Regions from separate parts of the Bradyrhizobium sp. B120 genome, predicted to be linked through region 2. Evidence: riboswitches for the same ligand, from Rfam matches in the RefSeq annotation. Region 2 holds a riboswitch; the other holds the start of a gene.
The links. A riboswitch is a leader RNA that binds a small molecule or an ion and turns the genes downstream of it on or off. The one in region 2 is predicted to bind cobalamin.
Positions count from the first base shown of each region.

Region 1: it holds a riboswitch for cobalamin, as region 2 does, so the genes downstream of both, ACOIX3_RS14870 (DUF1636 family protein) here and metE (5-methyltetrahydropteroyltriglutamate--homocysteine S-methyltransferase) in region 2, are expected to answer to the same signal.

Region 1 covers NZ_CP185242.1:3,273,629-3,279,167, forward strand. The annotation lists gene cobD (threonine-phosphate decarboxylase CobD) at 1-212, shown strand, start outside; gene ACOIX3_RS14860 (cobyric acid synthase) at 209-1,657, opposite strand; gene cobO (cob(I)yrinic acid a,c-diamide adenosyltransferase) at 1,669-2,322, opposite strand; cobalamin riboswitch at 2,359-2,575, shown strand; gene ACOIX3_RS14870 (DUF1636 family protein) at 2,668-3,042, shown strand; gene cobW (cobalamin biosynthesis protein CobW) at 3,039-4,073, shown strand; gene cobN (cobaltochelatase subunit CobN) at 4,073-5,539, shown strand, end outside.
Region 2 covers NZ_CP185242.1:2,300,486-2,306,024, reverse strand. The annotation lists gene hemN (oxygen-independent coproporphyrinogen III oxidase) at 1-752, shown strand, start outside; gene metE (5-methyltetrahydropteroyltriglutamate--homocysteine S-methyltransferase) at 1,518-3,863, opposite strand; cobalamin riboswitch at 3,964-4,167, opposite strand.

The DNA of each region.
Region 1 (5,539 bases), 970 kb from region 2:
ATACGGCGGCGCGATCGCAGGGCTGGACGCTGCTCGGCGGCACGCCGCTGTTCCGGCTCTACGAGACCGGCGATGCCTTGGCTGCGCAGGAGAAGCTTGCCCGAGCGCTGATCTGGTCGCGCGCGTTCCAGCAAAAGCCGGGATGGTTGCGCCTCGGTCTGCCGGGCAGTGAGGCCGAATGGTCCCGTCTTGCCGCAGCGTTGTCGGTTTAACGCGCCAGCGCGAGCAGGCCATCGACATCGAGATGGGTCTCGAGGTGCTCGGCAAGCGCGTCGAGCGCGCTCTCGACCCTGGCGCCGTACGGCTGATCCGCCGCAGGGATATCGAGCTGCGCAAGGAACGCCTTGCGAAATCCGTCCGAGGTGAACAGGCCGTGCAGATAGCTGCCGTGAACGCGTCCGTCGCTCGACATGGCGCCTTCCGGCGCGCCGTCAAGCATTGAAAAGGGCCGCGCGCGATCCGGGCCATCGGTACGCCCGATATGGATTTCGTAGGCGCTGATCGGCTGATGGGTCGCAGCGTGCACCGCGTTGACGCGGGTCAGCGTCTTCTGTTCGGACATAACAGTCGTGACGTCGAGTAGTCCGAGGCCGCGCGTTTCGCCGGCGAGTCCCTCGATCCCATCAGGGTCGGCGACGTTCTGCCCAAGCATCTGGTATCCGCCGCACAACCCAAGGATATGGCCGCCGCGGCGATGATGCGCCAGAAGGTCGATGTCCCAGCCTTGCGCGCGCAGGAAGGCGAGATCGCCGCGGGTCGATTTCGAGCCGGGCAGGATGACGAGCTTCGCGTCGCCCGGGATGGCTTCGCCCGGCCGCACCATCACGAGATCGACACCAGGTTCCAGCTTCAGCGGATCGAGGTCGTCGAAATTGGCGATCCGCGACAGCGCAAGAAACGCGATCTTGCACTGGCCGGGCCTGCGTGCCTCGCCGAGCCCGAGCGCGTCTTCGGCGGGAAGCTCGCCGGCGCGCGCGAACCAGGGCAGCACGCCAAAGCCGCGCCACGCGGTTCGGGATTCGATCAGGCGGTAGCCGTCGTCGAACAGCGTCGGATCGCCGCGGAACTTGTTGATGACAAAGCCCTGGATCATCGCAGCATCATCGGGATCGATCACCGCCTGGATGCCGACGAGCTGCGCGATCACGCCGCCGCGGTCGATATCGCCGACCAATACCACGGGCACGTCGGCCCGGCGCGCAAAGCCCATATTGGCGATGTCGGACTTGCGTAAGTTGACCTCGGCGGGGCTGCCGGCGCCCTCGACTAGCACGAGGTCGGCGCGCGCCTTCAGGCGCCCAAAGCTCTCCAGCACCGCGCCCATCAGCGACGGCTTCATGGCGGTATATTCGCGCGCGCGGGCGGTCGCGATCCGCTTGCCGTGCACGATGACCTGCGCGCCGACATCGGTTTCGGGCTTCAGCAGCACCGGGTTCATGTCGGTGTGCGGCTCGACGCCGGCGGCGAGCGCCTGCAAGGCCTGCGCCCGTCCGATCTCGCCGCCGTCGACCGTCACAGCGGCGTTGTTCGACATGTTCTGCGGCTTGAACGGCAGCACGCGCAGGCCGCGTTGTCTGGCGGCACGCGCGAGGCCGGCGACGATGAGCGACTTGCCCACGTCCGAGCCGGCTCCCTGGATCATCAATGCGCGCGCCATGGCAATAACTGTCAGAACTCGACGCCCGGCTGGGCCTTGATGCCGGAGCGGAAGGGGTGCTTGACCAACGTCATCTCGGTGACGAGATCGGCGATCTCGATCAATTCGTCCTTGGCGTTGCGCCCGGTGAGCACGACATGCGTCATCGGCGGCTTCGATGTGGTCAGGAAGTCGACGACATCGGCGATCGCCAGATAATCGTAACGCAGCGCGATGTTGATCTCGTCGAGCACGACCATGCGCAGGCTCGGATCCGCGATCAGCTGCTTGGCCTTTTCCCAGCCGGCTTGCGCCGCCGCGATGTCGCGGGCGCGATCCTGGGTCTCCCAGGTAAAGCCTTCGCCCATCGCGTGGAATTGACAGAGATCGCCGAAATGCCCGGTGAGCAGGCGGCGTTCGCCGGTATCCCAGGCGCCCTTGATGAATTGCACCACGGCGCAGGGAAAGCCATGCGCCACGCAGCGCACGATCATGCCGAAGGCGGAGGAGGATTTTCCTTTACCGGCGCCGGTATGAACGATGATCAGGCCCTTTTCACCGCTTTTGGTCGCCATGATCTTGTCGCGGGCGACCTTCTTTTTCGCCATCTTGGCCGCATGGCGCGCATCCAATGAAGGGTCGGTGCCGACGGCGCCGTCTTCAGCGTCGTTTCCATCAGAAATCATCACGTTCCTTCGGCTTGACAAGTGCGAGGCCAGGACGAATGGTGACCCCGCGTTGGTTCCTGTCCTACGACAGGCGAAGAGGGAATGCGATAGGGCTCGGACCGCAAGGTTTGCCCGAAGCGCAGCCGCCCCCGCGACCGTGACCGGAGAGATGCCCAAGCCACTGATTCCCTGATGGAGTCGGGAAGGTGGGCATCACGGGAGAAATCCTACTCCGCAAGCCGGGAGACCTGCCGACGCAGTGTGTTTGAGACCGGCGGACGGGGTGTTCCGCGACGGGGAACGGACCTGTTCACGTCAGGTTCGTGTGCCTCATCGCTTCCCGCAGTCAATCCAGGAAGGGCGATGAGCGTTACACTTCATGTCTGTATCACCTGTCGCGCGGGCCAGACGCTCGCGGAAGGTGAGGTCGCGCCCGGTGCGCGCCTGCACGCCGCGCTTGTTGAGGCGGGTGTGCCCGATGACGTTAATCTAGTTCCCGTCGAATGCCTGTCGGCTTGCAGCCAAGGCTGCTCCGTCGCGCTCAGCGCGCCTGGGCGGTGGTCCTATGTCTACGGCCGCCTGTCCGCGGACAATGCCAAGGATGTGATCGCCGGCGCTACCGCCTATGCCGCGGCGCCTGACGGCATCGTGCCGTGGCGCAGCCGTCCCGAAATCTTTCGCAAGCAATCGCTTGCCCGCATTCCCCCCATCGCCGTCGTGCCGGAGGCCGCAGAATGACCACGCTCGCCAAGGTTCCGGTCACCGTCGTGACCGGCTTTCTCGGGTCCGGCAAGACGACGCTGATCCAGCACCTGATCCGCAATGCCAACGGCAAGAAGCTCGCGGTGCTGGTGAACGAATTCGGCAGCGAAGGCGTCGACGGTGACATCTTGAAGTCGTGTGCGGACGCCAATTGTCCGACCGAGAACATCGTCGAGCTCGCCAATGGCTGCATCTGCTGCACCGTCGCCGACGATTTCATCCCGGCGATGGAGCAGCTGCTCGCGCGCCCCGTGCGGCCCGATCACATCGTGATCGAGACATCCGGCCTCGCGCTGCCGAAGCCGCTGTTGAAGGCGTTCGACTGGCCGGAAATCCGCTCGCGGATCACGGTCGACGGCGTGATCGCGCTGGCCGATGCGGAGGCCGTTGCCGCCGGTCGCTTTGCGCCGGACCCGGCCGCGGTGGATGCGCAGCGCGCGGCCGACGACAATCTCGATCACGAAACGCCGCTGTCCGAAGTGTTCGAGGACCAGATCGCCTGTGCCGATATCGTGCTCCTGACCAAGGCCGATCTCGCCGGAGCCGAGGGGATCAAGGCCGCCAAGGCGCTGATCGCGGCCGAGATGCCGCGCGAGGTGCCGATGTTGCCCATCGTCGATGGCGCGATCGATGCCCGCGTGATCCTCGGCCTTGAAGCGGCGGCAGAGGATGACCTCGCGTCGCGGCCGTCTCACCATGACGGCGAGGACGAACACGAGCACAATGATTTCAACTCAGTGGTGATCGATCTGCCCGAGATCGCGGATGTCGATGCGCTGATCGCCTCGATCAAGGGGCTGGCGCGCGAGCAGAACGTGCTGCGCGCCAAGGGCTACATCGCGGTCGAGGGCAAGCCGATGCGGTTGCTGGTGCAATCGGTCGGCGAGCGGGTCAGGCATCAGTTCGACATGCCCTGGGGCGTGCGGGCGAGACAATCAAAGCTCGTCGTGATCGGCGAACACGGCGATATCGATGAAGCCGCGATCAGGGCGCGACTAGGTGTCTGATGCACGTCGTCTTCCGCGAGAGCCGTGGCCTTGAGGAGACCGCGACGCCAAGAGACCTCGGTCAGGATCCGGCCGATCTCGTGGTGTTGTCGTTTTCCGACAGCGATCTCGCTGCGTTCGCGGCCGGCTGGCGGCGGGGCCGTGCCGCATTGCCGTCGCTGCGGCTCGCCAATCTCGCGGAGCTGCGCCATCCGTTGTCGGTCGATACCTATATCGAGCGGACACTGTCGCAGGCGCGCGGCATCCTGGTGCGGCTGATCGGCGGCGAACCGTATTGGTCGTACGGACTGGCCGCGGTGCACCGGCTGGCGAAGGAACGTGGCATCGCCCTGGTGGTGCTGCCGGCGGATGGCCGCGACGATTTGCGGCTGGATGAATTCTCGACCCTGCCGGTCTCGACGCTGCGCCGCCTGAAGGTGCTGTCCGACAAGGGCGGCCCGGTTGCCGCGCAGGCCGTGATCGCGCAGCTGGCGCTGGCGTCCGGACTTTATGCCGGGCCGGTCGTCGGCGAGATCGATCTTCCCGAGATCGGGGTCTACGATTCGCGGCGCGGCGCCGTCGCGGCGCTGCCGGCATCGGATGGCCGGCCGCTTGTGCTGGTGACCTTCTATCGCTCCTACCTGGCGGCCGGCGACACGGCGCCGGTCGATGCACTGATCGATGCGTTGCGCGAAAGGGGATTTGATGCCCACGGCGTGTTCGTCACCTCGCTGAAGGCGGCCGGCGTCGCCGATTGGCTGCGCGCTCAATTCGCGCAATGTACGCCCGCCGCCATCGTCAATGTGACCGCGTTCTCTGCGGCGGGTGACGACGGCACGACGCCGTTCGATGCCGCATCGTGCCCGGTGTTCCAGGTCGCGCTGTCGACGGCGCGGCGCGAGGATTGGACCTTGTCGCTACGCGGTCTGTCGCCCGGCGATCTCGCGATGCATGTGGTGCTGCCGGAGGTCGACGGCCGCCTGTTCACGGGCGTCGTCAGCTTCAAGTCGCCAGGCGAGCGCGATCCCGATCTGCAATTCGCGCATCTTGCGCACCGGCCGGATGCCGAGCGCGTCGCAGCGGTCGCCGCGCGCGTGGCAGCCTGGCACCGGCTTGCCGGCAAGCCCGCCGCGGACAAGCAGCTTGCGCTCGTGCTCTCGAACTATCCCGGCCGCCCGCACCAGATTGCGCATGCCGTTGGCCTCGATGCGTTGGCTTCGGTGGAGACGCTGCTGGCCGATCTCGCGGCTGCAGGCTTTGATCTTGAGCCGGTGGCGTCGCTGGGCGGCGTGCTGCTGCACCGGAAGCTGACATGGGACGTTGCCGAATATCACGCACTGGTCTCCAGCCTTCCGCAGCCGCTCCAGGACGATCTTGCGCGCGCATGGGGCGCGCCGGAGGACGATCCCGATTGCCGTGACGGCGCGTTTCATTTCTCGGCGATCAAGTGCGGCAAATCGATCATCGCGGTTCAGCCGGAGCGCGGT
Region 2 (5,539 bases):
GGATCAGTTTCGACCTGCTCTATGGCCTGCCCCAGCAGACGGTCTCTTCGTGCCTGGACAGCGTCGCCAAATGCCTCGAGCTGCATCCGGACCGGTTTTCGACCTATGGCTACGCGCACATTCCGTCCTTCAAGAAGCATCAACGCAAGATCGATGAATCCACCCTGCCCGACAGTGTCGAGCGGCACCTCCAATCCGAAACGATCGCGGAAGCTTTGGTTGATGCTGGATACGTACGCGTCGGCATCGATCACTTCGCCCTGCCCGACGACAATCTCGCCCAGGCAAGGCGGGAAGGCAGGTTGAGGCGCAATTTCCAGGGCTATACTGACGATGGCGCGGAAGCGCTCATTGGTCTGGGCGCCAGCGCCATCGGCCGCATGGAACAGGGGTTTGTCGCGAACGCTGTCTCGACAAAGGACTACCTCGCACGCATCACCGAGGATCGGCTCGCCACCACGAAGGGCTATTTACTGACGGATGACGATCGCTTCCGTGCCGAGATCATCGAGCGAATCATGTGCGACATGGCAGTCGATCTCTCCGAGACCTCCCGTCGTCACGGCAGGGATCCGAGGTTGGCCGTCGTCGATCATTCCAGGTTCGACAGCCTTATCGCAGATGGCGTCGTGGTCATTGACGATGGCCGGCTTTCCGTAGCCGATGGCGCAGAGTTCCTGGTCCGGAGCGTCGCATCGGCGTTCGACGCTCACCTTCCTCGGTCCCGGGCCACACACAGTCGGGCGGTCTAAACCGACCAAGCCGAACCGAGCGGTTTCGGAGTCCGAAATCGACATCACCGAACCGGCTTATGCGTCGGGTTGGCACCAATCGCACGACCGAAGAGCATGTTTTCCCGCTGCGAGTTTACCTTCAGGCGTCGTCGTCACACCTTCTCCATCTGGCCGCACAAGGATCTCAAACAGAGGTTGGAACCGAGACTTGACTATCGGATGGACCCGGTGAACCAATGACTGCCTGAAGCAGGGTCTCAATCAATAGCAAGGCGCTCATTGCATTGGTCACGACTATAAGATCCTTGCGGTCGGCATTTTTCGTATAGTCTCGCTGATCGAGCATATCGTTTGCGGGCAGGAACGCACACCAACGTGCGCTTAATACCCGTGCATGCCGCGACCGCCCGGCATTGCCGCCCAAATTTACTCGACCCGGCAAAGCGTCGCGAAGTGCCTATCAGCGGCAAACCTTGGTGTAGATTTCTAATCCCAGGCGATATCGGCCGCATACCACGGCATAATTGAGCTGCGTTGAGCTTGTGCTTTAACTGGGTTCAGATTTCGGCGAATGTCCTCTCCGTGATCGAGCCGTCGGCTGTCCTCCCTGCGCCGATGGAAGTTCGGCGCGATGCGTAGCAGCGTCGCTCCTCCCAGACTAGACTTCCGCCCGGCCGCTAATGGCGGCCGGGCTTTTTGTGCTCATCAAAACTCCCTCGCGATGATCAAGAGCGCAAATGGCCCACAAGCGGATCAGCTTTCTTGACGAGAGACCAGGCTGGATCAGCGGCCTACTGGATCGGATGCAGCGCGCAGTTCGCGGGCGGCAGCGACCATATTGACCAGCGCGGGGCGAACCTCCTCCCATTTGCGCGTCTTCAGGCCACAGTCAGGATTGATCCAGAGCTGCGAATCCTGCAGCCGCTTCCGAGCCAGCGCCATGAGCTCCTTCATCTCGCCCGTCTCGGGAACGCGTGGAGAATGGATGTCGTACACGCCTGGCCCGATTTGATTTGGATATTTGTAGCTCCTGAACGCGTCAAGCAGTTCCATTTTCGAGCGCGAGGTCTCGATCGAAATGACATCCGCGTCCATTGCAGCAATTGCATCGATGATGTCGTTGAACTCCGAGTAGCACATATGGGTATGGATCTGGGTTTGATCGGCGACGCCCGATGAGCAGATGCGGAAGCAGTCGCCGGCCCATTCGAGATAAGCAGGCCATTCCGATCGACGCGATGGCAATCCTTCGCGCAGGGCAGCTTCGTCGATCTGGATCATGGTCGCACCAGCATTCTCGAGATCGCCGACTTCGTCTCGGATCGCGAGCGCAATTTGACGGCAGACCTCGCTTCGGGGAATATCGTCGCGAACAAACGACCAGTTCAAGATCGTTACCGGTCCGGTCAACATCGCCTTCATCGGTTTCTTGGTTAGTGATTGTGCGTAGCGCCACCAGTCTACGGTAATCGGCTGCGGCCGCGAGACATCGCCAAACAGGATCGGCGGCCGGACACAGCGCGAGCCATAGGATTGCACCCAACCGTTCTTCGTAAATGCGAAGCCGGCGAGTTGCTCGCCGAAGTACTGCACCATGTCATTTCGCTCGAACTCGCCATGCACGAGCACGTCCAGACCGATGTCCTCCTGCCAACGTACGGCGCGCGCCGTCTCTTCCTTGAGGAACTTGTCGTATTGCTCGTCGCTCATCGAGCCTCGCGCATGCGCCGCACGGGCATTCCGGACGGCAGTGGTCTGCGGAAACGATCCGATCGTCGTGGTAGGAAAAGCCGGTAGTCCGAAGCGCTTGCGTTGGATCTCGGCACGACTGGCAAATGGGCTGGCGCGCCCGCGCATGGTCCGGTTAATCGCTCCGAGTCGGACGGCGACATTGGGATCACGGATCTTCGGCGAAGTGCGGCGGATGGACGCGGCACGCTCGGATTCCGCAAGAGCTTTCGCAACATTCTGGTCGCCTGCGAGTGCCCGCGCCAAGGTCGCAAGCTCGCGCATCTTCTGAACCGAGAAAGCAAGCCAGGTCTTAACGTCGGAAGCGAGCTCCGTCTCGAGTTCGACATCGACCGGCACATGAAGCAGCGAGCAGGATGGGGCGATCTGGACGCGATCCTTGCCGAGCTTCGCGATTGCGGGATCCAGCCGTTGGCGGAGCGCCGACAAGTTCGACCGCCACACATTGCGGCCGTCTATGACGCCGAGCGACATGACGAGATCATTCCGGCTGCCAGCAATGATCTCGTCCAATAACTGTGGCGCGCGAACCAGATCGAGGTGCAGCCCGGCGACAGGCAGGCGCAAGGCGGTGTCCAGATTGTCGCAGAGGTCGCCGAAATAGCTCGCTACCATGATCTTGATGGCCGGCCCCTCCTTTGCGAGCCGGTCATAGGCATGGAGCAAGGATTTTCGCGAGCTCTCATCCAGATCGAGGACGAGGCAGGGCTCGTCAAACTGAACCCAGTTTGCCCCGCGTTTAGCCAATTCCTGCAAAACCTCGATATAGACCGGTATCAGGTCATCCAGCAGTGACAGTGGCTGGAACGCAGGATCCGCACTCTTGCCGAGCTTTAAGAATGTGACCGGCCCGATCAGGACTGGGCGAGTCTGAAAGCCAAGTGCCTTGGCTTCCTCATACTCATCGATAGGTTTGCGACAGGACAGGCTGAACGTTTGTCCGCGGTTAAATTCCGGGACCATGTAGTGGTAGTTGGTGTCGAACCACTTGGTCATCTCCTGCGCGGGTGCGCCATACGCGCGCGGTCCGTGACCGCAACTCGCATCCTGCCCGTCGCATTGTGAACCGCGTGCCATGGCGAAGTACGTCTCCAGCGAAGCGGATCCGGCTTTCGGCACGTAGATTTCCGGGATGGCGCCAACCATGACACTGGTGTCGAGCACCTGGTCGTACAGCGAGAAATCGTTCGACGGAATGACAGTGACACCGAGGGATGTCTGGCGAGCCCAGTTCGCAGCACGCAGGCCAGCTGCGTCCTCGAGCAACTGCTGTTCGCTGACTCTTCCTGCCCAGTAGCTTTCGAGCGCGAGTTTGAGCTCGCGCCTTGGACCGATGCGCGGCGTTCCGAGCGTGGCAACCGGAAGCGAGAGAAGAGACATAGCGTTAACCCCATATTGGGGGCAAAGGCCATGGCGGACGCAGGCAGGGAAGTCGCGCGAGCGACGGCTGCTTGGCGCACCACCGGGGCACCCCGCCCGTGGACGAATATACTGCCGGGGCAGGTCTCCTGGCTCGCGGGTCATCGCCGCTGTCCGGCCTTCCCGAAGCCGCGCAGGCTTCAGTGACTCTGTTGGACAGCGGCTCTCCGCTCACAGTTGCGGGGGCAGCGCCGGCATTGGCACCGGCTTCCCTCTTAGCTCCGGATCAAGTGGGACCCGGAGAACCTCGACGACTTGGATTATCGGCAAGAGAGCTCTTCCGTCAACCTCTCAAATTAAATGTTGTGGCCTCTCTTATGCGAATGATGGTCCGCCTCCACCATGGATCTCGATGTAGAAGCCGCTCTGCAATCATGAATATCACAATGACCATATCAAATGGTGCGTTGACGTTGAAGCCGCGCGTCAGATCTGTGCAAGAGACAAATGCGGCCTGCGCGATGAGGGCTATTGCGTCGAGCAGACGGTCTTCATGTGAGTCAGCTACGGTTCATCAAGAACGCGACCCTGCGTCTGCCTTCTCCACCAACAACCAAGGATCGGCGTTGGCAAGCGCAGGACATATGCGAACTCCAACAGCATACTCAGCGAGCATATTGTCTTACGATGCCAGCCAATTCTGGCAGGCGTCACGTTGGTCTTTCTTGGCGATACTGCCTAAGCAAGCATGTCGAACCGCCTTAACAAGAACAGAGAGGCCCGCAATGAAAATGGCTGTTTGGAGTGCCCTAGGCGTCTTTTCTGTTGGCGTCTTTGCGGTCGGTCTGTTCGAATGGATGATAAGGCCGCTTATGCGTCAACCCGTTAGACGGATACTCGCGAAACTATTGATCAGCTCAAGCCGAAACTAGCACGGCTCGACGCCCCCTACCCGCTTACGAAAAGTCGATAAATGACGGGCCGATAAACCTGCCATCGCGCGTGCGCAGCGAGAAACGCCGTCTCATCCGCCTGCTCGAGGGGTGAACTTCCTTGGCATCTATTCCAAATGCTCGGTGCTGAAAAGCGACTTCGCGTCGTTGTGGGCCCGTAGAGTGCCAAGCACAACCGATCACCCTCGAAACTCCAGGAGCGCCCCATGGCCGCGAAGGAGCGCCAAGACGCCGCAATGGACGCCTTGGCTGCAAGTGCCCAAAGGCATGGCAGGGATCGAACGCCGACGTTGTCGGCAACGACACCGACCCGAACGGTTCAATGGCGGTACACCTTCTCCCAATCGCCGCCGGGAACGTGGCGGGAAGGCGTTCGCCTGCGCTGTCGAAGATCCAGTGCATGACAGGGATAAATCGTGGAGGTCGCGGCGGATAGGCCGAATGGAAACATCAATACGTTCGCAAGTCGGAAAGCCAACAAAGACGCCACAAATATGGTGCGAACTGCCGCCTATTACCTGGCACGAAGAATGCAGACCCTCGGCCTGCCCAGGCTTCTCCTCCTGGGTAGGTCCAGCATCGCAAATTGAGGCTTTGGCTGGCCATCGAAGTTAGCGGCGCGTGACATCGAGGGGACAGCGCCTGCTCGCGCGGGACACTGGCGGGCGCCCGCGTCACGTCGCCGCTAACTTCTTGCGATCGCGCATAGCGCGTTGAAGGTTGCTCCGCTTTGGAATTGACGTG